Regions from separate parts of the Streptomyces camelliae genome, predicted to be linked through region 2. Evidence: riboswitches for the same ligand, from Rfam matches in the RefSeq annotation. Region 2 holds a riboswitch; each other region holds the start of a gene.
The links. Region 2 has a riboswitch for cyclic di-AMP ahead of O1G22_RS16550 (C40 family peptidase). Riboswitches for the same ligand answer to the same signal wherever they lie in the genome.
Positions count from the first base shown of each region.

Region 1: another riboswitch for cyclic di-AMP. It lies ahead of O1G22_RS24975 (transglycosylase family protein); the one in region 2 lies ahead of O1G22_RS16550 (C40 family peptidase).
Region 3: another riboswitch for cyclic di-AMP. It lies ahead of O1G22_RS11125 (M23 family metallopeptidase); the one in region 2 lies ahead of O1G22_RS16550 (C40 family peptidase).
Region 4: another riboswitch for cyclic di-AMP. It lies ahead of O1G22_RS22230 (M23 family metallopeptidase); the one in region 2 lies ahead of O1G22_RS16550 (C40 family peptidase).

Region 1 is NZ_CP115300.1:5,446,754-5,452,012, forward strand. Features, by position in the region: gene O1G22_RS24960 (cytochrome P450 family protein) at 1-883, shown strand, start outside; gene O1G22_RS24965 (DUF899 family protein) at 911-1,594, opposite strand; gene O1G22_RS24970 (LysM peptidoglycan-binding domain-containing protein) at 1,909-3,027, shown strand; cyclic di-AMP (ydaO/yuaA leader) riboswitch at 3,214-3,391, shown strand; gene O1G22_RS24975 (transglycosylase family protein) at 3,396-4,097, shown strand; gene eno (phosphopyruvate hydratase) at 4,446-5,259, shown strand, end outside.
Region 2 is NZ_CP115300.1:3,670,204-3,675,462, reverse strand. Features, by position in the region: gene O1G22_RS16565 (LuxR C-terminal-related transcriptional regulator) at 1-291, shown strand, start outside; gene O1G22_RS16560 (C40 family peptidase) at 300-1,379, opposite strand; gene O1G22_RS16555 (hypothetical protein) at 1,864-2,217, shown strand; gene O1G22_RS16550 (C40 family peptidase) at 2,229-3,383, opposite strand; cyclic di-AMP (ydaO/yuaA leader) riboswitch at 3,391-3,552, opposite strand; gene pcrA (DNA helicase PcrA) at 3,775-5,259, shown strand, end outside.
Region 3 is NZ_CP115300.1:2,461,757-2,467,015, reverse strand. Features, by position in the region: gene O1G22_RS11135 (M16 family metallopeptidase) at 1-932, shown strand, start outside; gene O1G22_RS11130 (M16 family metallopeptidase) at 929-2,317, shown strand; cyclic di-AMP (ydaO/yuaA leader) riboswitch at 2,530-2,689, shown strand; gene O1G22_RS11125 (M23 family metallopeptidase) at 2,702-3,418, shown strand; gene O1G22_RS11120 (GntR family transcriptional regulator) at 3,616-4,302, shown strand; gene O1G22_RS11115 (HPr family phosphocarrier protein) at 4,474-4,755, opposite strand; gene O1G22_RS11110 (bifunctional acetate--CoA ligase family protein/GNAT family N-acetyltransferase) at 4,934-5,259, shown strand, end outside.
Region 4 is NZ_CP115300.1:4,875,457-4,880,715, reverse strand. Features, by position in the region: gene O1G22_RS22240 (PrsW family intramembrane metalloprotease) at 1-570, shown strand, start outside; gene O1G22_RS22235 (aldo/keto reductase) at 611-1,555, opposite strand; gene O1G22_RS22230 (M23 family metallopeptidase) at 1,632-2,657, opposite strand; cyclic di-AMP (ydaO/yuaA leader) riboswitch at 2,667-2,811, opposite strand; gene O1G22_RS22225 (PP2C family protein-serine/threonine phosphatase) at 3,004-4,221, opposite strand; tRNA gene O1G22_RS22220 (tRNA-Met) at 4,379-4,452, shown strand; gene O1G22_RS22215 (dihydrofolate reductase family protein) at 4,499-5,259, opposite strand, start outside.

The DNA of each region.
Region 1 (5,259 bases), 1.8 Mb from region 2:
CGACCGGCTCATCGACCAGTTCGCGGAAAGGGGCTCGGCCGACCTCATCCACGAGTTCGCCTTCCCGCTGCCCATCTACGCCATCTGCGACATGCTCGGCGTCCCGCGCGAGGACCAGGACGACTTCCGGGACTGGGCGGGGATGATGATCCGGCACGGCGGAGGGCCCAGGGGAGGTGTCGCGCGGTCCGTCAAGAAGATGCGCGGCTACCTCGCCGAGCTGATCCACAAGAAGCGCGAGGCGCTGCCCGCCGAGCCCGCGCCCGGCGAGGACCTGATCTCCGGTCTCATCCGTGCCTCCGACCACGGTGAGCACCTCACGGAGAACGAGGCCGCCGCGATGGCGTTCATCCTGCTGTTCGCCGGTTTCGAGACGACCGTGAACCTGATCGGCAACGGCACCTACGCGCTGCTCACCCACCCCGAGCAGCGCCGGCGGCTGCAGGACTCCCTGGCACGCGGGGAGCGGGACCTGCTGGAGACCGGGGTCGAGGAACTCCTGCGCTACGACGGCCCGGTGGAGCTGGCCACCTGGCGGTTCGCCACCGAGCCGCTCACCGTCGGGGGGCAGGACATCGCGCCCGGCGACCCGGTGCTCGTGGTGCTCGCCGCGGCCGACCGGGACCCGGAGCGGTTCGCCGACCCGGATGCGCTGGACCTCTCCCGCCGGGACAACCAGCACCTCGGCTACGGCCACGGCATCCACTACTGCCTCGGCGCGCCGCTCGCCCGCCTGGAGGGGCAGAGCGCGCTCGCCACGCTGCTCACCCGGCTGCCCGATCTGCGCCTCGCCGCCGATCCGGCCGACCTGCGCCGGCGCGGCGGGCTCATCATGCGGGGCCTGCGCACACTGCCCGTGGAGTTCACGCCGGCCGGCCGGTAGCGCGGGCTGCGCGGGAGCCGGCGGCCGTCAGTAGTCCAGTCCCGCGAACCAGTCGCCACGGCCGCCCGGCGTCAGGTCGAGGAGGTGCCAGACGGGGTTGAGGAGGTCGAGGCCGCGCTGGTCGATGTCCTCGGCCATACGGGGGTGGGCGGAGTAGAAGTGGCGGACCGTGCCGTCCGGGTCCCGGGTGAAGACGGAGACGGTGGAGTCCTGCACCCCGTCCTCGTCCTCGCTGCCCAGGTCGTACTTGAAGGTGCTGTCCCCGGCGCTCAGCAGACGCAGCCGGGACCAGTCGCGGCTGCGGGCGTGCTGCCGCAGGACGGGCGGGTCGGCGGCAGCGACGACGACGAGGTCGGCGTTCCGGGCGACGTGGTGGGCGACGCCGTTGAAGCCGTCGATCCACAGGGTGCACATCGGGCACGGGTCGGTCTGCCGTTTGCCGTACATGAGGTGGTAGACGATCAACGGCCGGCCGGGGCCGGTGAACAGTTCGCTCAGCCTGACCTCGCGGACGGGGGTGTCGCCGGCATGGAGGTCGGCGGGGCCTTCGAGAAAGACGTAGTCGTCGACGCCGGCGCCCTGCGGAAGCGCCCTGCGCAGGGCCGCGACCTTCTCGCGGTGACGCATGAGCTCGATCTCGGCGTGGCGGAGTTCCTCGCGGGCGGCGAGGTAGTCCGCGGACTCACCGGGCAGCCGGGTGTGCAGCACCATCGTCTCCTCCTGGGTGGGAAGCCCCCCGGGGCCATGTCGAGTCCATGGTCGCGGCCGCCTCGCGCGCCGGGCGTGAGGCGCCGCCGTTCCCGACGGGTGACGAAGACGGGTGACAAAGCGGACGGAACCGGAGCGTCGGGCGTGGCGTGAGGACGCGTGAGGAAGAGATGACGAACCTTCAACTCTGTGATCTTCACGTGATCTGCGCGGCATTAACTTGTGACTAGTGATCGTCTGCCGATACGTTCACCCATCAGCGTGGCGACAGGCATCACCCGCCGCGCCGGCCCTGCTGTCGCACGAAAGGTTTCCGCATGCTCACCGGGAACGGTCGTCACCGTCGCCCCCGTCAGGCTCCGGCCCTCCTCGTCGCAGCCGGAGTGACCGGCTCCGCCATCGCCATCCCGCTGCTCGGCGCCGCGAGCGCCAGCGCCGCCGACGGCACCACGTGGGACAAGGTCGCCGAGTGCGAGAGTGGAGGTTCCTGGAGCGCGGACACCGGCAACGGGTACTACGGCGGCCTGCAGATATCGCAGGACGACTGGGACAAGTACGGCGGCACGCAGTACGCCACGAGCGCCGACCAGGCCAGCCGCTCCCAGCAGATCGCCGTCGCCGAGAAGATCCTCGCCGACCAGGGCACCAAGCCGTGGACCATGTGCGCGCTGACCGCCGGGCTGACCTCCAACTCGGGTTCGGTCGACGTCGACACGGGCGTCGGGGGCTCCGGCAGCAGCGCGGGGTCGGGCGGCGGCTCCGGATCGGCCGACAGCTCCGACTCGTCCGGTCTGTCGGATTCATCCTCTTCTGGTGCCGGTTCCGGCTCCGGCTCGGGGTCCCAGTCCGGTTCGAAGTCCGGCTCCGGTACGGACTCTTCGCCGGGTTCCAGCACCTCGACGGCCCCGGTGCAGGGCGGCGGGGCCGGCAAGGCGCAGGGTGCGGGCGGTGGCTCCACCGAGAGTGGCAGCCCCAAGTCGGACAAGACCGACAAGGCGGGTACATCCGGTTCCTCGGGTTCGACCGGTTCCGCCGGTTCCAGCGGCTCCCCTGCTGGCGGGAACTCGCCGGGGAGTGACAGCTCGCCCGCGACCACCCCCGGGACCGACGAGTCGGACAATTCCCAGCAGAGTGTCGGTTCTTGGAGTCTCGTCGACACCGGAGCCCTCAGCAGTGGCGGACGTCACCGTGGCGACAGTGCGGACGAAAGCCTCACAAACGGTCAGAATGGCCAGCCCTCCGGCCGTCACGCGAACCCCCAGCCGGACACCTACACCGTCCACGAGGGTGACACCCTCGCCTCCATCGCCGACTCCCTTGGCGTCCACGGCGGATGGCATGCGCTCTACGACGACAACAAGAGCGTCGTCGGCGCCGACCCGAACCACATCACCGCCGGTCAGACCCTGGAAGTGCGTCACGAAACGGACGCGTAGCAGGGGGATTTGACGCCCTGATTGATAGCTAAATGTCCGGTTTGGCGAAAGTGTGGGATGAGTCTCAGAAGCCCTGATCGTCTTTGAAATTCCGTCGATCCCGTGTCTACGGTCAGGACCGCTCGTCACCACGAGCCCCGGCAGCCGCAACGCCGAATCCTGCCAGCGGTCGTCCGGGAACAGTCGTCGCGTCATGCGCCGTAGGCAGGAGCGGGGGACCCAAGGTAGGCGCCGGAACCGGCAGTTGAGGCTGCCGGCACCGGCTTGGGGTGAAGCCGCAGGCCCGCGACAGCGGGCGTGCGACCGGGCAACTCAACCGGCCCGAACCCGACAGCTCACCTCGCAGGCGTCGGTGAGGGGATCGATCCATGCTGTTTTCCGGCAAGGGCAAGCACCGTCGCCCGTCCAAGGCCGTCCGTGTCGTCGCGCTCGCCGGTGTCACCGGTGCCGCTGTCGCCGCCCCGCTGATGGCGGCCGGCAACGCCTCCGCCGCCACCGCCTCCGAGTGGGACGCGGTCGCCCAGTGCGAGTCGGGCGGCAACTGGTCCATCAACACCGGCAACGGCTTCTACGGCGGCCTGCAGTTCACCAACTCCACCTGGGCCGCGTACGGCGGCACCGCCTACGCCGCGCGCGCCGACCTCGCCACCAAGGCGCAGCAGATAGCCGTCGCCGAGAAGGTCCTCGCGGGCCAGGGCAAGGGCGCCTGGCCGGTCTGCGGCACGGGCCTGTCCTCCGCCGCGTACAACGGCTCCGCCCCCACCACCTCGTCGAAGACGACCGCGCCGAGCACGAGCAGCGGCACCGCCACCCGCTCCACCGACCAGCAGGCCGCCACCCGCTCCACCACGCGCACCGCGCCCTCGGCGAGCAAGACCGTCACCACCCCGACCGGCAAGACGGTCAAGAAGGGCGACGGCGAGTACAAGGTCGTCAAGGGTGACACCCTCAGCGCCATCGCCGAGAAGCACCACGTCGCCGGCGGCTGGCAGAAGCTGTTCAAGCTGAACAAGGACATCGTCCAGGACGCGGACCTCATCTACCCGGGTCAGCAGCTGCACCTGAAGTGACATCCGGCTCCGGCCGGACGCACAGTGCTCTCACAACCCCTCCCCCCACACTGAAGCCCCCGTGAGGGCCACCCCCGTCCCCACGGGCTCCCCGCCCCGGCGCGTGTTCCCCCGTACGCGCCGGGGCGGGGTTTTCATGTCCGCTCCTGTTTCCCCTCCCGTTTCCCCGTTCTTCACCCCCACCCCCCTTTGTTCCGCTCATGAACAATGAGTACCGTCTGCATGTCCCTCCCCGTCCACGGGGCGGTCGGTCGGTGGCCGACAGCCCCGGGACGGTTAGGCTCTAGTCGCAAGGCACAGCCGTAAGGCAGACAGCCCCGCACTTCCAGCGTCACATCCAAGAAGGAGATGCTCGTGCCGTCCATCGACGTCGTCGTAGCCCGGGAAATCCTGGACTCCCGAGGCAACCCCACGGTCGAGGTCGAGGTCGGCCTCGACGACGGCAGCACGGGTCGTGCCGCCGTCCCGTCCGGCGCCTCGACCGGTGCCTTCGAGGCCATCGAGCTGCGCGACGGTGACCCGAACCGCTACCAGGGCAAGGGTGTCGAGAAGGCCGTCCTCGCCGTCATCGAGCAGATCGGCCCGGAGCTGGTCGGCTACGACGCCACCGAGCAGCGCCTGATCGACCAGGCCATGTTCGACCTGGACGCCACCGACAACAAGGGCTCCCTCGGCGCCAACGCCATCCTCGGCGTCTCCCTCGCCGTCGCCCACGCCGCCTCCGAGGCCAGCGACCTGCCGCTGTTCCGCTACCTGGGCGGCCCGAACGCGCACCTGCTGCCGGTGCCGATGATGAACATCCTGAACGGCGGCTCGCACGCCGACTCCAACGTGGACATCCAGGAGTTCATGATCGCCCCGATCGGCGCGGAGTCCTTCTCCGAGGCCCTGCGCTGGGGTGCCGAGGTCTACCACACGCTGAAGAAGGTCCTGAAGAGCAAGGGCCTGGCCACCGGCCTCGGCGACGAGGGCGGCTTCGCCCCGAACCTGGAGTCCAACCGCGCCGCGCTCGACCTCATCCTTGAGGCCATCAAGGAGGCCGGTTACATCCCCGGCCAGCAGATCGCCCTCGCGCTCGACGTCGCCGCCTCCGAGTTCTACAAGGACGGCAAGTACCTCTTCGAGGGCAAGGAGCGCTCCGCCGCCGAGATGACGGAGTACT
Region 2 (5,259 bases):
CGGGTCCAGGAGGGCGACGCGGTCTTCTCCCCGCGGCTGGCCGGGTTCGTCCTGGACGCCTTCGCCTCCACCGACGCCCCGCCCGTGGACGAGGATCTGGACCGCCTCACCCAGCGCGAGCGCGAGGTGCTGCGGCTGATCGCCCGTGGCTACGCCTACAAGGAGATCGCCAAGCAGCTGTTCATCTCGGTGAAGACGGTCGAGTCGCATGTCTCGGCGGTCCTGCGCAAGCTCCAGCTGTCCAACCGCCACGAACTGACCCGCTGGGCGACCGCCCGCCGCCTGGTCTGACCTCGCCCTCACGCGACCCGGGTGGCCCCCGCGAACGGCATCTCGTCGACCGGGGCCAGCCGGACCGGTGCCGAGGGGTTCGGGGCGTGGATCATCTGGCCGCCGCCGACGTAGATGCCGACATGGCTGACGCCGGAGTAGAAGAACACCAGGTCTCCGGGCTGCAGTTCGGAGCGGGAGACGCGCCGGCCCGCGTCGATCTGGGCGTAGGTGGTGCGGGGCAAGGAGATGCCCGCGGAGCGGTAGGCGGCCTGGACCAGCCCCGAGCAGTCGAAGGAGTTCGGGCCGGCCGCCCCCCACACATAGGGGCTGCCGAGCTTGGCGTAGGCGTAGGCGACGGCCGCCGCAGCGCGGCTGTCGGGCGCCGTGACGGAGCCGGGCCCGGATCCGGCCTGCGCCAGGGCCTGCCGGGCATCTGCGGCCGACCGGGAGGCGCGCCCCGGTGCGCTGCCGTCGTCACCGGTGACCTGGGCGCGCTGCTGCGGGGTGAGCCGCGCCAGCAGCCGCCGGGCCTCGGCCAGCTTGTCCGTGACGGTCTTCTTCTGCCGGCTCAGCTCGGCCTGCCGGGAGCGCAGCGACGCCAGCTGGACGCGGGCGGCTCCGCGCAACTGCTCGATCTCCCGCAGTTGTTCGCGTACCCGCGACACGGCGGCGGCCTGCCGATCGCCGGCCCGCTCGGCGAAGGCGGCGTCGTCCAGATACCGGTCGGGGTCGTTGGACAGGGCCAGTTGCCAGGCGGGGGCGAAGCCGCCGTCGCGGTACTGCGCGGAGGCGAACGAACCCAGCGCGTCCCGGGCCGAGTTGAGCTCGGCCTGCCTGCGGGCCGTCTCGTCGTGCAGCGCGTTGAGCCGCCGCTGGGCCGCGTCTGCCTGCTCCTTGGCGCCGTCGTACTTCTCGGTCGCCGCCTCGGCCTGCTGGTAGAGCTTGTCCACCTGGGCCTTCACCTGTGCCGGTGTCAGCTGCGGGTCGGCGTGTCCGGTCCCGTCGAACCCCGTCGCGGTGGCCGCGCCCGCCAGGGCGAGGGTGGCGGCCGTCCGGACCGTAGGGCCACCGATCGAGCGTTGCCGGGGCTTGCGATGCGCTGCCACCTGGACCGTCACGTCCTTCCTGCTCGACGACCGAGCGGGCGGTATGCCCGGCGGCGGCCCGCACAGGGGGAGCGGGCCGCCGCCGGACCCTTCTCGGCGGTGGAGAGGACGCTAGGCCGGAGTGTGACGAGTGGGTAACGGACTGTACGGAACTGGCCTTTACGGATCGGAACGTGACCTTATGTGACTGATCCGACCGTCCAGGCTCGCCTCCTTCACACAGTGTGATGACCGATACGCGGGAAGCGGGACGGAAGGGGTGCCGGAGGTGTTATGGACCGCATAAATGCATGATCCATGTCGGCCGCGGCCGGGCCCGATGACAGGGGGCCGGTACACCCCTGGTCAGGCCGGCCGCGCGGTCTGACCAGAGGCCTCGCGAGGCCAGCTCCGACAAGGCGTGACGGCCCTCACCACTCGAACACCCCGGGAACGGCACCCTGCCGTCCTTGGGGCTGTTACCGACGAATTAGGCTCCGGCCCCATGGACGTACTCATCCATCTCTTCGTCGGCCTGCACATCATTGGCATCGCCGCGCTGCTCGGCGGTTTCCTCACCCAGATGAAGGCGATGGGGCAGGGCACGGCTCGCTTCGTCCCCGGGATGCTGCACGGTGCGCTGACCATGCTCGTCACCGGGGTGGCCCTCGTCGGCCTCAACCAGGCCGACGACCACCACGTGAACACCATCAAGATCGGTGTGAAGCTGGCCCTGCTGATCGTGATTCTCGGGCTGGTCTATGTGAAGCGCGACGAGGAGAAGGTCGACAAGGGCGCCTTCGGGGTCGTCGGCCTGCTGACCATGACGAACATCTTCATCGCCGTTCTGTGGACCTGACCCGGTAGGCGTCAGCCCGGGCGGACCACGCTGTGGATGATCGATTCCCCGCCGTAGTACACCGACTCCTCACGGACGTACGCGCCCGGCTTCGGGGCGTGGATCATCATGCCGTTGCCGATGTAGAGACCGACGTGGCTGATGTCGTCGTAGAAGAAGATCAGGTCCCCCGGGCGCGCGTCGGCCAGGGACACCGTGGTCCCGGCGTTGACCTGGTCGTACGTGGTGCGCGGGAGCGTGACGCCGGCGGCCTTCCAGGCGGCCTGGGTGAGGCCCGAGCAGTCGTAGGAGTCCGGCCCGGTGGCGCCCCACACGTACGGCTTGCCGATCTGGGCGCGGGCGAAGGCGATGGCCTTGGCGGCCTTCGTGTCGTACGAGCCGGCGGACCCGGAGGATCCGGAAGAGGCGGAGCCGGTCGGGCTGGATGAGCCGGACGAGGTGGTCTTCTGCTGGGCTTCGGCCTGCTGCTTCGCCAGCTCGGCCGCCTTGCGCGCCGCCTCCTGCTGCTTCTCCCGCTCGATGGCGGCCAGCCGCGCCTTCTCCTGGGCCGTCAGCTGCGACAGCAGCTCGCGCGCGGAGGCGAGCTTCTGCTGGACGGTGGACTTGGCGGTCTGCAGCTCGTGCTGCGACTCGGTCAGCGTCTGCAGGCTCTGCGCGGCCTCCCGCCGCTTCTTCATGGTGGAGGCCTGCTCGTCGATGTAGGCGTCGACCGCGCTCTTCTCGCGCGTGGTCAGCCGGCTCATCAGCTGGGTCTGGTCGAAGTAGTCCTGCGGGTTGTCCGCGAGCAGGAAGGTGGCCGTGTCGGGGGCGGCGGCGCCGGTGCGGTACTGGGCCGCGGCGAAGGAGCCCAGCTCGTCGCGGGCCTTGTTGAGGCGGGCGGTGCGGCGGGCGACCTCGTCCCGGAGCGCGTCGACCCGCCCGCGCTGCTTGCCGGTGCGCTCCGTGGCCGCGTCGTACTTCTCGGTCGCCGACTCCGCCTGCCGGTAGAGGTCGTCGACCTTCTTCTCCACCTCCTCCAGGCTCGGCCGGGTGTGGTCCGTACCGGGGGCGGCCTCGGCCGTCTGGGACAGCATGGCTATGGAGGTGAGGGCGGCGGTGGCGAGGGCCGGGGTGCGCAGACCCACTCCGGTGGTCCCGCCGGGACGCGACTTGCGGTGCGACGCCAAGGGAGGCGACTCCTTCCAGTGGGCCGCCTACCGGGTTAGCTGTCGGGTTCGGGCGGAGGTTCGGAAGGGTTGCCCTACGGCGTCGTCCCGGACGGGAGTCGGCCGATTCACCCCGGAGATTCGGTGGGTCCCCGGCTCCGGCCCCCCTTACGGGAGGCGCCGGACTCGGCGGGGGCCGCGCACGCGACCCGACGGCAACCTAGCCAACTCGTGTGACTGGTGTGAAGGTTGGTGCGTGATATGTCCGATACATTTTCGTGATCCGGCGCCGGGATCACGTCCACGTCATCGAGTGATTCCGCTGCGTGAGGGGGTTCGCCGCTCTGCTCGCGCGACCTTCTTCCCGGGACGGCGACCGGTTGTCGGTGGGGCGCCCTAGACTCGGAGAGCGATGAGCAGCCTCTTTGACGACAGCTTCCTGGCGGACCTCCAGCCCCCGCGCGGGCACGAGGAGGAACCCCCGCCGCCGCCCGAGGACGATCATGCTCCGGAACCGCTTCCGGACGATCTGTTCGGCGGGAAGTTCGACGCGCCGCCGGACCGGGACGCCTACTACCGCGACGGCGCCCCGCGCCCCGCGCTGGACGCGGCGGCGCTCCTGGAGGGGCTGAACGACAACCAGCGCGCCGCGGTCGTGCACGCCGGCTCCCCGCTGCTCATCGTCGCCGGTGCCGGCTCCGGCAAGACCCGCGTGCTCACCCACCGCATCGCCCACCTGCTCGCCGAGCGGCATGTGCACCCGGGCCAGATCCTCGCGATCACCTTCACCAACAAGGCCGCGGGCGAGATGAAGGAGCGCGTCGAGCAGCTCGTCGGCCCGCGCGCCAACGCGATGTGGGTCATGACCTTCCACAGCGCGTGCGTGCGCATCCTGCGCCGCGAGAGCAAGAAGCTCGGCTTCACGTCGTCGTTCTCGATCTACGACGCCGCCGACAGCAAGCGCCTGATGGCCCTGGTCTGCCGTGACCTGGACCTCGACCCCAAGCGCTTCCCGCCCAAGTCCTTCAGCGCCAAGATCAGCAACCTCAAGAACGAGCTGATCGACGAGGAGGACTTCGCCGCGCAGGCCGCCGACGGCTTCGAGAAGACCCTCGCGCAGGCCTACGCGCTCTACCAGTCGCGGCTGCGCGAGGCCAACGCCCTCGACTTCGACGACCTGATCATGACGACGGTCAACCTGCTGCGCGCCTTTCCGGACGTCGCCGAGCACTACCGCCGCCGCTTCCGGCACGTCCTGGTCGACGAGTACCAGGACACCAACCACGCCCAGTACGCGCTCGTCCGCGAACTCGTCGGCACCGGCACCCACGACGAGGACGCTCCGCCGAGCGAGCACGACCTCCCGCCCGCCGAGCTGTGCGTGGTCGGTGACGCGGACCAGTCGATCTACGCCTTCCGGGGCGCGACGATCCGCAACATCCTCCAGTTCGAGGAGGACTACCCGGACGCGACGACGATCCTGCTGGAGCAGAACTACCGCTCCACGCAGACCATTCTGAGCGCCGCCAACGCGGTCATCGAGCGCAACGAGTCGCGCCGCCCGAAGAACCTGTGGACCAACGCGGGCCAGGGCGCGCAGATCACCGGCTATGTCGCCGACACCGAGCACGACGAGGCGCAGTTCGTCGCCGACGAGATAGACCGCCTGGTCGACGCGGGTCAGGCCAAGGCGGGCGACGTCGCCGTCTTCTACCGCACCAACGCCCAGTCCCGTGTCTTCGAAGAGGTCTTCATCCGCGTCGGCCTGCCCTACAAGGTCGTCGGCGGGGTCCGCTTCTACGAGCGCAAGGAGGTCCGGGACGTCCTCGCCTACCTGCGCGTTCTCGCCAACCCCGAGGACTCGGTGCCGCTGCGCCGCATCCTCAACGTGCCCAAG
Region 3 (5,259 bases), 1.2 Mb from region 2:
TCGAGAAGCTGACCGCGCTCTCGTACCCGGAGGGCCACCCCTACCACCACACGCCGATCGGCTCGATGGCGGACCTGGACGCGGCCACCCTGGAGGACGCCCGCCAGTTCTTCCGCACCTACTACGCGCCGAACAACGCCGTGCTCTCGGTGGTCGGCGACATCGACCCGAAGCAGACCCTCGCCTGGGTCGAGAAGTACTTCGGCTCGATCCCCGCGCACGACGGCAAGCCCGCCCCCCGCGACGGCACCCTGCCGGAGGTCATCGGCGAGCAGAAGCGTGAGGTCGTCGTCGAGGAGGTCCCGGCGCGCGCCCTGATGGCCGCCTACCGGCTCCCGCACGACGGCACGCGCGCGTGCGACGCGGCCGACCTCGCTCTGACCGTCCTCGGCGGCGGCGAGTCCTCCCGGCTGTACAACCGGCTGGTGCGCCGCGACCGTACGGCCGTCGCGGCCGGCTTCGGTCTGCTGCGCCTCGCCGGCGCCCCCTCGATGGGCTGGCTGGACGTGAAGACCTCCGGGGACGTCGAGGTGCCGGTCATCGAAGCCGCCATCGACGAGGAGCTGGCCCGGTTCGCCGAGCAGGGCCCCACGCCGGAGGAAATGGAGCGCGCCCAGGCCCAGTTGGAGCGCGAGTGGCTGGACCGGCTGGGCACGGTCGCCGGCCGCGCCGACGAACTGTGCCGGTTCGCCGTCCTGTTCGGCGACCCGCAGCTCGCCCTCACCGCCGTCAAGCGCGTCCTGGAGATCACCCCGGAGGAGGTCCAGGAGGTCGCCAAGGCCCGCCTGCGCCCCGACAACCGCGCGGTCCTCGTCTACGAGCCGCTGTCCGCCGAGTCCGCCGAGCACACCGAGGAAGCGGGGCGCGGCGAGGACCCGGAGCAGGAAGCGACCGTAGAGGCCGGCAACGAGAACGAGGAGACGGCCAAGTGACCGAGCTCGCCACCATGGACTTCCACCCCCAGCCCCAGCCCGGCGACGCCAAGCCGTGGGCGTTCCCGGCCCCCGAGCGCGGCGCGCTGGACAACGGCCTGACGGTGCTGCGCTGCCACCGCCCCGGCCAGCAGGTCGTCGCCGTCGAGGTGCTGCTCGACGCGCCCCTGGACGCCGAGCCGGCCGGCCTGGACGGCGTCGGCACGATCATGGCGCGGGCCTTCTCGGAGGGCACCGACAAGCACTCCGCCGAGGAGTTCGCCGCCGAGCTGGAGCGCGCGGGCGCCACGCTCGACGCGCACGCCGACCACCCGGGCGTCCGGCTCAGCCTGGAGGTGCCCGCCTCCCGGCTGGCCAAGGGCCTCGGCCTGCTCGCCGACGCCCTGCGCGCGCCCGCGTTCGCCGAGAGCGAGGTCGAGCGGCTGGTCCGCAACCGCCTGGACGAGATCCCGCACGAGCTGGCCAACCCCTCCCGCCGGGCCGCCAAGGAGCTCTCCAAGGAACTGTTCCCGGCGAGCTCGCGCATGTCGCGCCCGCGCCAGGGCACCGAGGACACGGTCGAGAAGATCGACGCGGCCGCCGTACGCGCCTTCTACGACCGCCACGTCCGCCCCGCCACGGCCACCGCGGTCGTGGTCGGCGACCTGACCGGCGTCGACCTGGACGCGCTGCTCGGCGAGACCCTTGGCGCCTGGACGGGCACCCCGGGCGCGGCCCGTACGGTGCCGTCGGTGAGCGCCGACGACACCGGGCGCGTGGTCATCGTGGACCGGCCCGGCGCCGTCCAGACGCAGCTGCTCATCGGCCGCGTCGGCCCCGACCGGCACGACCGCGTGTGGCCCGCCCAGGTGCTCGGCACCTACTGCCTCGGCGGCACCCTCACCTCCCGCCTGGACCGCGTCCTGCGCGAGGAGAAGGGCTACACCTACGGTGTGCGCGCGTTCGGCCAGGTCCTGCGTTCCGCCGCGGACGGCACGGGCATCTCCATGCTCGCCATCAGCGGCTCGGTGGACACGCCGAACACCGGTCCCGCGCTGGAGGACCTGTGGAAGGTGCTGCGCACCCTCGCGGCGGACGGCCTGACCGACGCCGAGCGGGACGTGGCCGTGCAGAACCTCGTCGGGGTGGCGCCGCTGAAGTACGAGACGGCGGCGGCCGTCGCGAGCACGCTGGCCGACCAGGTCGAGCAGCACCTGCCCGACGACTTCCAGGCGACGCTGTACCAGCAGCTGGCCGCGACGGGCACGGTGGAGGCCACGGCGGCCGTCGTGAACGCCTTCCCGGTGGACCGCCTGGTGACCGTCCTCGTCGGTGACGCCGCCCAGATCAAGGCGCCGGTGGAGGCGCTCGGCATCGGCGACGTCACCGTGGTGGCGGCCGAGTAACGCACGCGCATGCGTGGGGCCCTGACGGCTTACGGGCCGTCAGGGCCCCTTGCTGTTCCGCTTCCCGCCTCAGATGCCCGATTTGGGGCGGAGGTTGCCTGTCTGCCCTGTGGGATGCGCTACAAAAACCCGGATCGGTTTGGGGATCACCGACGGGCCCGCCTAGCGTCGTCCGGGCTGTTCGTCAGGCAGTGCGCCGCACCCGCGGCACCGGACAGCCATCGCCGAGTCCCCGTACGGCGCGAGCCAGGGGAGCCGGGGACCCAGGTCCCTTGGGGTGAATCGGACGCCCACGCGTGCGCGTGGGGGCCGTAGGAGACCTTCCTGCTCCGAACCCGTCAGCTAACCCGGCAGGCGAGAGGGAAGGAAAGGACCAGCCACTTCATGGCGTTCATGTGCGCCTCCGGGAAGCATCGCAAGCCCGGCCGGGTCAAGCGCACCACCGCTCAGGCGGCCGGTATCGCGGCCCTCACCACCGGAGTCGTCGGCACCCTCGCGGCCGCCCCGGCGTTCGCCGCCCAGAACTCCCCCGAGCAGACCGGCCTCACCCCGGTGATCACCGTGGGCGACGACATCGCCGCGAACATCGACGCGCAGGCCGCCGCCCAGCAGCGGGCCGCGGAGCAGAAGGCGGCCGAGCAGGCCGCGGCCGAGCGGGCCCAGGAGATCCGCGAGGCCGAGCGCGAGCGGCTGAACCGCTTCGTCGCCCCGATCACCGACTCGTACGTCTCCACGGGCTACAAGGCCAGCAGCTCCCTGTGGTCCTCCGGTTCGCACACCGGCATCGACTTCCACGCGGCCAGCGGCACGCCCGTCCACGCGGTCGGTTCCGGCACTGTCGTCTCCACCGGCTGGGGCGGCGCGTACGGCAACCAGATCGTGATCCGGATGGCCGACGGCATGTACACCCAGTACGGCCACCTGTCGTCCATCGGGGTCACGGTGGGCCAGCAGGTCACCCCGGGCCAGCAGATCGGCCTGTCCGGCGCGACCGGCAACGTCACCGGGCCGCACCTCCACTTCGAGGCCCGGACCACCCCCGACTACGGCTCGGACGTCGACCCCGTCGCCTATCTCCGCAAGCACGGCGTGAACGTCTGACCCACCCGCGCACGGCATCCGCGGCCCCGGCTCATCGAGCCGGGGCTTTCGCCGTTTTTCACGCTGTCCGCCGGAGGTCTGTCCAAAAAACCTCCATGGATTCCGGCCCGCCGTCGGAAATTCCGGCTCATTGGAATAGAGTCACGGAACACACGTCCATCGTCGACGTTTCACGGGGATTAAGGCGGAGGTCGGTCATGCGTATTCCGGCGCACTCGGTATGCACGGCGATCCGGGACGACATCGTCGCCGGTGTCTACGAGCGCGGCAGCCGGCTGACCGAGGAAGTCCTGGCGCGTCGTTACGGCGTCTCGCGCGTCCCCGTCCGCGAGGCGCTGCGCACTCTGGAGGCGGAGGGCTTCGTGGTGACGCGCCGGCACGCGGGCGCGTGCGTGGCCGAGCCGACCGAGCAGGAGGCCGCCGACCTGCTGGAGATGCGCATGCTCCTGGAGCCGCTCGGGGCCGCCCGGGCCGCCCAGCGGCGCACGGAGGCGCATCTCAAGGTGCTGCGCGGCCTGGTGAGGCTGGGTCAGGAGCGGGCCCGACGGGGCAGCAGCGAGGATCTGCGCTCGCTGGGCGGCTGGTTCCACGAGACGCTCGCCCAGGCCTGCGGCAGCCCGTCGCTGACCTCCATGCTGACCCAGCTGCGGCACAAGATCGCCTGGATGTACACGGTGGAGGCGCCGCCCAGCCCGGCCGATGCCTGGGCGGAGCACGGCGCGATCGTGGACGCGGTGGCGCGCGGCGACGGCGAGCGCGCGCGGGCGCTCACGGCGCTGCACGGCGAGCGCACGACGGCCGCGCACCGGCTGCGCTTTTCCGGTGCCGGTGAGCGTGTGAGGACTTCGCAACACGTCGTAAACACGTCGGGCCCGCGGCATTAACACGCGCGCCGTATACAAAGAAGAGTAATTCGGCGCGGTGTATTTCCGCTGCCTGAATTGCTGGTGTGCCCGCGTATTCCCGAAAGGCGGCCGAGCTGTGCCGCCCGGGAAACGGCGAAGCCGCGCCGCCCGGAAAGGGCGACGCGGCTTCGCGGTTCTGCGCGTGGGCGGTCAGACCGTCTCGGGCAGTTCTTCCAGACCCTCGGCGACCAGCTTGGCCAGCCGGTCCAGGGCGATGTCCGCGCCCTCGGCGTCGGAGGCGAGGACGATCTCCTCGCCCCCCTGGGCGCCGAGGCCGAGGACGGCCAGCATGGAGGCCGCGTTGACGGGGGTGCCGTCAGCCTTGGCGATCGTCACCGGGACGCCTGCGGCCGTGGCGGCTCGGACGAAGATGGAGGCGGGGCGGGCGTGGAGGCCCTCGGCCCAGCCGACGTTGACGCGGCGCTCAGCCATGTGTTGCTGCCCTTCGGTGTTCAGGGTTGTCTAGACCAGTTTCCCATATCGTGAAGCATGCCCGGAGCGGACGTCCGTCCGCCCCTGGCGTGTCGTCGGACCGCGGCCTCGGTCCGGGTTTTCGTCCTCCACAGACTGCCTCGCGCCGTTGTCGGACGCGAGCCGTACTCTGGGGCCCATGCAGACCTCGGCGGGCCGGCAGGACCGGCACGAGTACCCCGCCCACTGGGAGGCGGACGTGGTGCTGCGCGACGGGGGTACCGCGCGCATCCGGCCCATCACCGTTGATGACGCCGACCGCCTGGTCAGCTTCTACGAGCAGGTCTCGGACGAGTCGAAGTACTACCGCTTCTTCGCGCCGTACCCACGACTGTCCGCCAAGGACGTCCACCGCTTCACGCACCACGACTTTGTGGACCGGGTGGGACTCGCGGCCACCATCGGCGGCGAGTTCATCGCCACCGTACGCTATGACCGCATCGGCGCCGACGGTCTGCCCGCCTC
Region 4 (5,259 bases), 1.2 Mb from region 2:
TTGTGGAACGGCTCCTCCACGTTCGGCGAGTTCGGGTTCTTCGCCGTCTACGGCTGCTTCATGGTGCCCGTGTTCGGGCTGCTGACCTGGCTGGCCGTCTGGACGCGGCAGCGGGAGCTGCGGACCGTGCGCGAGGAGCTGCCCGTGTATGTGTTGGCCGGGTGGCTGGGGCCGGCCGAGCCGTTCGCGCTGGGGTCGATGCGGGCGCGGCGGGCGGCGCGGGACTTCGCCCGGCACCACGGCGGGAAGCCGGCGGCGCGCGAGGTGGCGCGGTACGAGGCCACCGCCACGCAGCTCGCCCTGCTGCGGCGCCGGGGGCGCCAGGGGAAGGCCGGGGGCGACTTCGTCGTACGGGAGCGGGACTTGCTGGACGAGCTGTGGCGGCGCAGGGACGTGGCGCGGCCGGCTCTGGAGTACGCGGCGCGTGCGGCTGCTCCGGCTCCGGTGTACTGGGCTCAGCCGCAGTACGGATACGGATACGGGTACGGGTATCCGGCGGTGCCCTTCCCCACGCGCAACGCGCAGAACACGCCCAGCGCGCACGACGCGTACAACCCGTACCGGTCGTAGACCTTCGGGCCGCGGTGGGTCCGGCACCGCCGGACGGGCATCAGGCCGACGCCGCGGTCAGCTGCGCGACCTCCTCCTCCGTCAGCCTCAGGTCCGCCACGCCCAGCAGCGCGGGGAGCTGGTCGACCGTGCGGGCCGAGGCGATCGGGGCCGTGACCGTCGGCTGGGCCGCGAGCCAGGCCAGGGCGACCGTGGCGACGGGGGCCTCGTGGGCGGCGGCGATCTCGTCCAGGGCGGCGAGGACCTTCTGGCCGCGCTCGGACTCGGCGTGCTTCTGGGCCCCTTCGGCGCGGGCGCTGTCGACCTTGGTACCGGGGCGGTACTTGCCGGTCAGGAAGCCCGAGGCGAGGGAGAAGTACGGCACCGCGGAGAGGTTCTCCTTGGCGGCCAGGTCCTGCAGCTCGCCCTCGTAGGTGTCGCGGGAGACGAGGTTGTAGTGCGGCTGGAGGGCGACGTAGCGGGCCAGGCCCTCGCGGTCGGAGAAGTCGAGGGAGGCCTGAAGGCGCTCGGCGCTGATGTTGGAGGCGGCGATGTGCCGGACCTTGCCCGCCTTCACGAGCTCGTCGAGGGCGCCGATGATCTCCTCGACCGGGACCTCGGGCTTGTCGAAGTGGGTGTAGTAGAGGTCGATGTAGTCGGTGCCCAGGCGGCTCAGGGAGGCGTCGGCGGCGGCCTTGATGTTGGCGGCGGACAGGCCCTGGAACTGCGGGTGCTGGCTGACCTTGGTGGCGATGACGACGTCGGAGCGGTTGCCGCGGGCCTTGACCCACTTGCCGATGATCGTCTCGGACTCGCCGCCCTGGTTGCCCTCGACCCAGGCGGAGTAGGAGTCGGCGGTGTCGATGAAGTTGCCGCCCGCCGCCGCGTAGGCGTCGAGGACGGCGAAGGAGGTCTCCTCGTCGGCGGTCCAGCCGAAGACGTTCCCGCCCAGGGAGAGGGGGAAGACCTGGAGGTCGGAGGAACCGAGTGTGCGCAAGGAAGTCATGCTCTGCATCAACACCGGCGGAGGATGATCGCATTCCACCGCCGGCGCCGAGTTCACACGAATGCCATGGTCCGGTTCAGGGGTTGAGGCCCTTGTCGCGCAGCCACGGCGCCGGGTCGATGGCGGTGGCCTGGCCGTTCGGGTGGACCTCCAGGTGCAGGTGCGGGCCGGTGACGTTGCCGGTGGCGCCGACCCGGCCGATGACGTCGCCGGTGGAGACCTTCTGGCCGACCGAGACGTTGATCGAGGACTGGTGGCAGAACCACAGCTCGGTGCCGTCGTCCAGGGTCAGGATGGTGCGGTAGCCGTAGGCGCCGGCCCAGCCGGCCTCGGTGATCGTGCCGCCGTGGACGGCCTTGATCAGGGTGCCGGTGGGGGCGGCGAAGTCGAGGCCGGTGTGGTAGCCGGAGGACCACATCGCGCCGGGCTGACCGAAGGTGCCGGTGATCGTGTACGACACGACGGGCAGCGTGTACTGCTTGGCCAGCTCGGCCAGCCGCGCGGCCTCGGCCACCTGCTTCGCGTCGGCCACCGCCTTGTCCTTGGCGGCGGCGGCCTGGGCGGCAGCGTCCTTCTCCGCCTTGGCGGCCGCGTCGGCGGTCTGCTTCTCGGTGGCGGCGAGCGCGGCGGCGGTGGCCTTGCTGTCGGCCTTGCTCTGCTGCTGCTCGGCCTGGGCCATGATGCGGTTGCGCAGGGCCTCGCCGGCGCCGCCGCTCTTGGTGCTGTCGGCGCTCACGCCGACGCCCGAGAGCCCGGTGCCGGTGGCCTTCGGCGCCGAGGAGGAGCCGCCGCCCTCGAAGAGGTGGGTGACGGAGTCGGGCAGGGAGATGGAGACCGGGGACTTGCCGGTGTGGGCGCTGGCCATGCCGCCCGCGCCGACCGCGGCCATGACGCCGACGCCGAGGACGGTGGAGCTGCGGGCGAAGCCGCCGCGCTGCTTGGCGACGCGGTGCCGGCCCCGGACCCGGTCGACGGAGTCCTCGGTGGGGTTCCACTCCTCCCAGGGGCCCTCGTCGGCGCGGTAGGAGCCGTAGCCGAAGCTCTCGGACTCGTCGGACGCCGGTATGAACGGGGCTTCGGGGGCAGGCCGGTTGGACGCCACGCGGGCGTACTCCTTTCCTTCCGTCGCCTACCGGGTTAGCTGACGGGTTCGGAGCGGGAAGGTCTCCTACGCGCGTATACCGACCGGTGTACGCGTGATTCACCCCAGGGTGGTGGTTCCCCGGCTCCCTTGCGGGATTCGGCGCGTGCGCACGGAGCCGCCTCTTGTGGCGGCTGGGACGACCGCGCTGCGTTATCGAACGTTAATAGACCTGCGAGTCACTTTCCAAGCCGTTCGACTTGATCATTAACGCTTTCCGGACCGGACTTACCCCGTGATTCCACGGCAAACCGGGCGAGTTGACCGCCATTCAGGAGTCTCGGCGTTTTTGATGGTGTCTCAGATGTTATGCGGACGGCGGTCGTCCGGTCACCGTGGGTGAGAGCCCGGGATGCCGTACGGCAAGCAGCGCCATGTCGTCCGTCATCCCGCCGGAGTGCCGGCGCACCTCGTCGGCGAGCGTCCCGAGCAGCGCCGCGGGACCGGGATAGGCCCGCCCGGCGAGCCGCCGTTCGGGGTCGTAGAACCGGCCGAGGGCGTCCCGGGCCTCGGACAGCCCGTCGGTGTACAGCAGCAGGGTCGCCCCGTCCGGGAAGCGCTCCTCCATGACCTCGTCGGGCCATATTCCGAGGTCGCCCATGCCGAGCGGCAGCGCGGGCTCGGGGGCGGCCAGGGTGCGCAGGGTGCCGTCGGCGTACAGCAGCAGCGGGGGCGGATGGCCGCGGCTGAGGACCCGTACCAGCCCGTCGCCGTGCGGGAGTTCGGCGAGGACGGCGGTGGTGAAGCCCTCGAAGGCGTCGACGGCCTCGCGCCGGGTGCCCTCGCGGGCCAGCGCCCGCTCCAACCGCTGCGCCACCGCCTCCAGCGTGTCCTCCCGCTCGGCGGCCTCCCGGAACGCGCCGATCACCACGGCGACGGCGGCGACCGCACCCATGCCCTTGCCGCGCACGTCCCCGACGATCAGCCGGACGCCGTACGGGCTGTCCTGCACCGCGTACAGGTCGCCGCCGATGAACGCGTCCTGCCGGGCCGCCTCGTAGCAGGCGGCGATCTCGAAGCCGCCGATCCGCGCGGCGGGCTCCGGCAGTACGGCCCGCTGGGCGGCCTCGGCGATCTCCCGGGCGGAGGCGAGCCGCCGGTCACCGAGCCGGACGACCCGGTTGATGGCGACGGCCAGCAGAGCGACCGAGGCCACGGTGACGACGTCCGTGACGACACCCGCGGCCGAGTGCTCGCCGCCCCGGGAGCGCACCGCGTACATCGCGACGACGGCCGCGGCACCGGTCAGCACGGTGGTGCGCAGCGAGGACAGGGGCGCGGCGATCAGCGGGGCGGCCGTGAAGAACGGTACGGCGGTGAACTCCCTCGGGGTGAGCAGGCCGTACAGCACCCCGCCGGCGATCAGCAGCGCGGGCAGGGCGCGGGCCAGTGAGCGGGGGGTGAGGCGGCGCGGGCGCGGCGGCGCGGTCTCGTCGCCGAGGCCCGGGTCGGGCACGGGGTCACCGGGCAGCCGTCCCCCCGCCCAGGCATACGTCCGCTCCTCCTCCACCTCTCCAGGGCCCACCGCTCGTCTCCCACGTGTCCGACGTACGGTCCAGACTGGCCGCCCCGGGCCGTCCGGGCGACCTCGGCTGACCCGAGCGGATGACACCGCGCGACGCCTCCGCGATCAACCGGTGTGCGAACAGTCCTGCACATGGGGTACTCTGGAGTCACAACGACGCGGGGTGGAGCAGCTCGGTAGCTCGCTGGGCTCATAACCCAGAGGTCGCAGGTTCAAATCCTGTCCCCGCTACTGAAGGCTCAGGGCCCGGAATCCAGTGGATTCCGGGCCCTGAGTGTTATCCGGCCAAGTGCCGGTTCGGCGCCTTCGCCTGCTCCTCGTACTCCGGCAGTACGACCACTTCGGCGCCCGCCGTCACCAGCACCCCGCTCCCGTCCGCGGCTTCCACGAAAGTGTCCGGCTCACGCCAGGCCGTCACCACCCGCCGCACCCCCGCCCGCAGGATCAGCTCGGCGCACGGCGCGGGCCGGGACGCGCGCCGGGCACAGGGCTCCAGGCTGCTGTACACCGTGGCGCCGGCCAGCCGGGGGTCGGCCGGGGCGATCTTGGCCAGCGCGGCCTCCTCCGCGTGGACCACGGGGTCGTCGCCCTCGCGCGAGTGGCCGCGCGCCAGCTCCGTGCCGTCGGCCGCGACCACCACCGCGCCGACGCTGAACGCCGTCTCGGAGGGCGGGCACAGGGCGGCGAGTTCGCAGGCGGTGCGCAGCCAGTGGCGGTCGGCGGCGGAGGGGACGGGGCCGGTGCCGGGGGCGGTGGGCTCGTAGCGCATGAGGACGACGTCCTCGATACGGCGGGTCTCGACCAGGCGCAGGCGGCCGGCCTGGTAGGCCCCGGGGCCGAACAGCCTCGGCGCCGCCGGGTCGCCGACGAGGAGGGGCGCGAGGACCAGCTGGAGTTCGTCGGCGAGGCCCTGCTGGAGCAGCTGGGTGTGGACGGTGCCGCCGCCCTCGACCATCAGGCGCCGCACTCCGCGCACCACGCGCAGGTGCTCCAGCAGGGCCCGCCAGTCGAGGCCGGGGCCGAGCGGGACGACCTCGG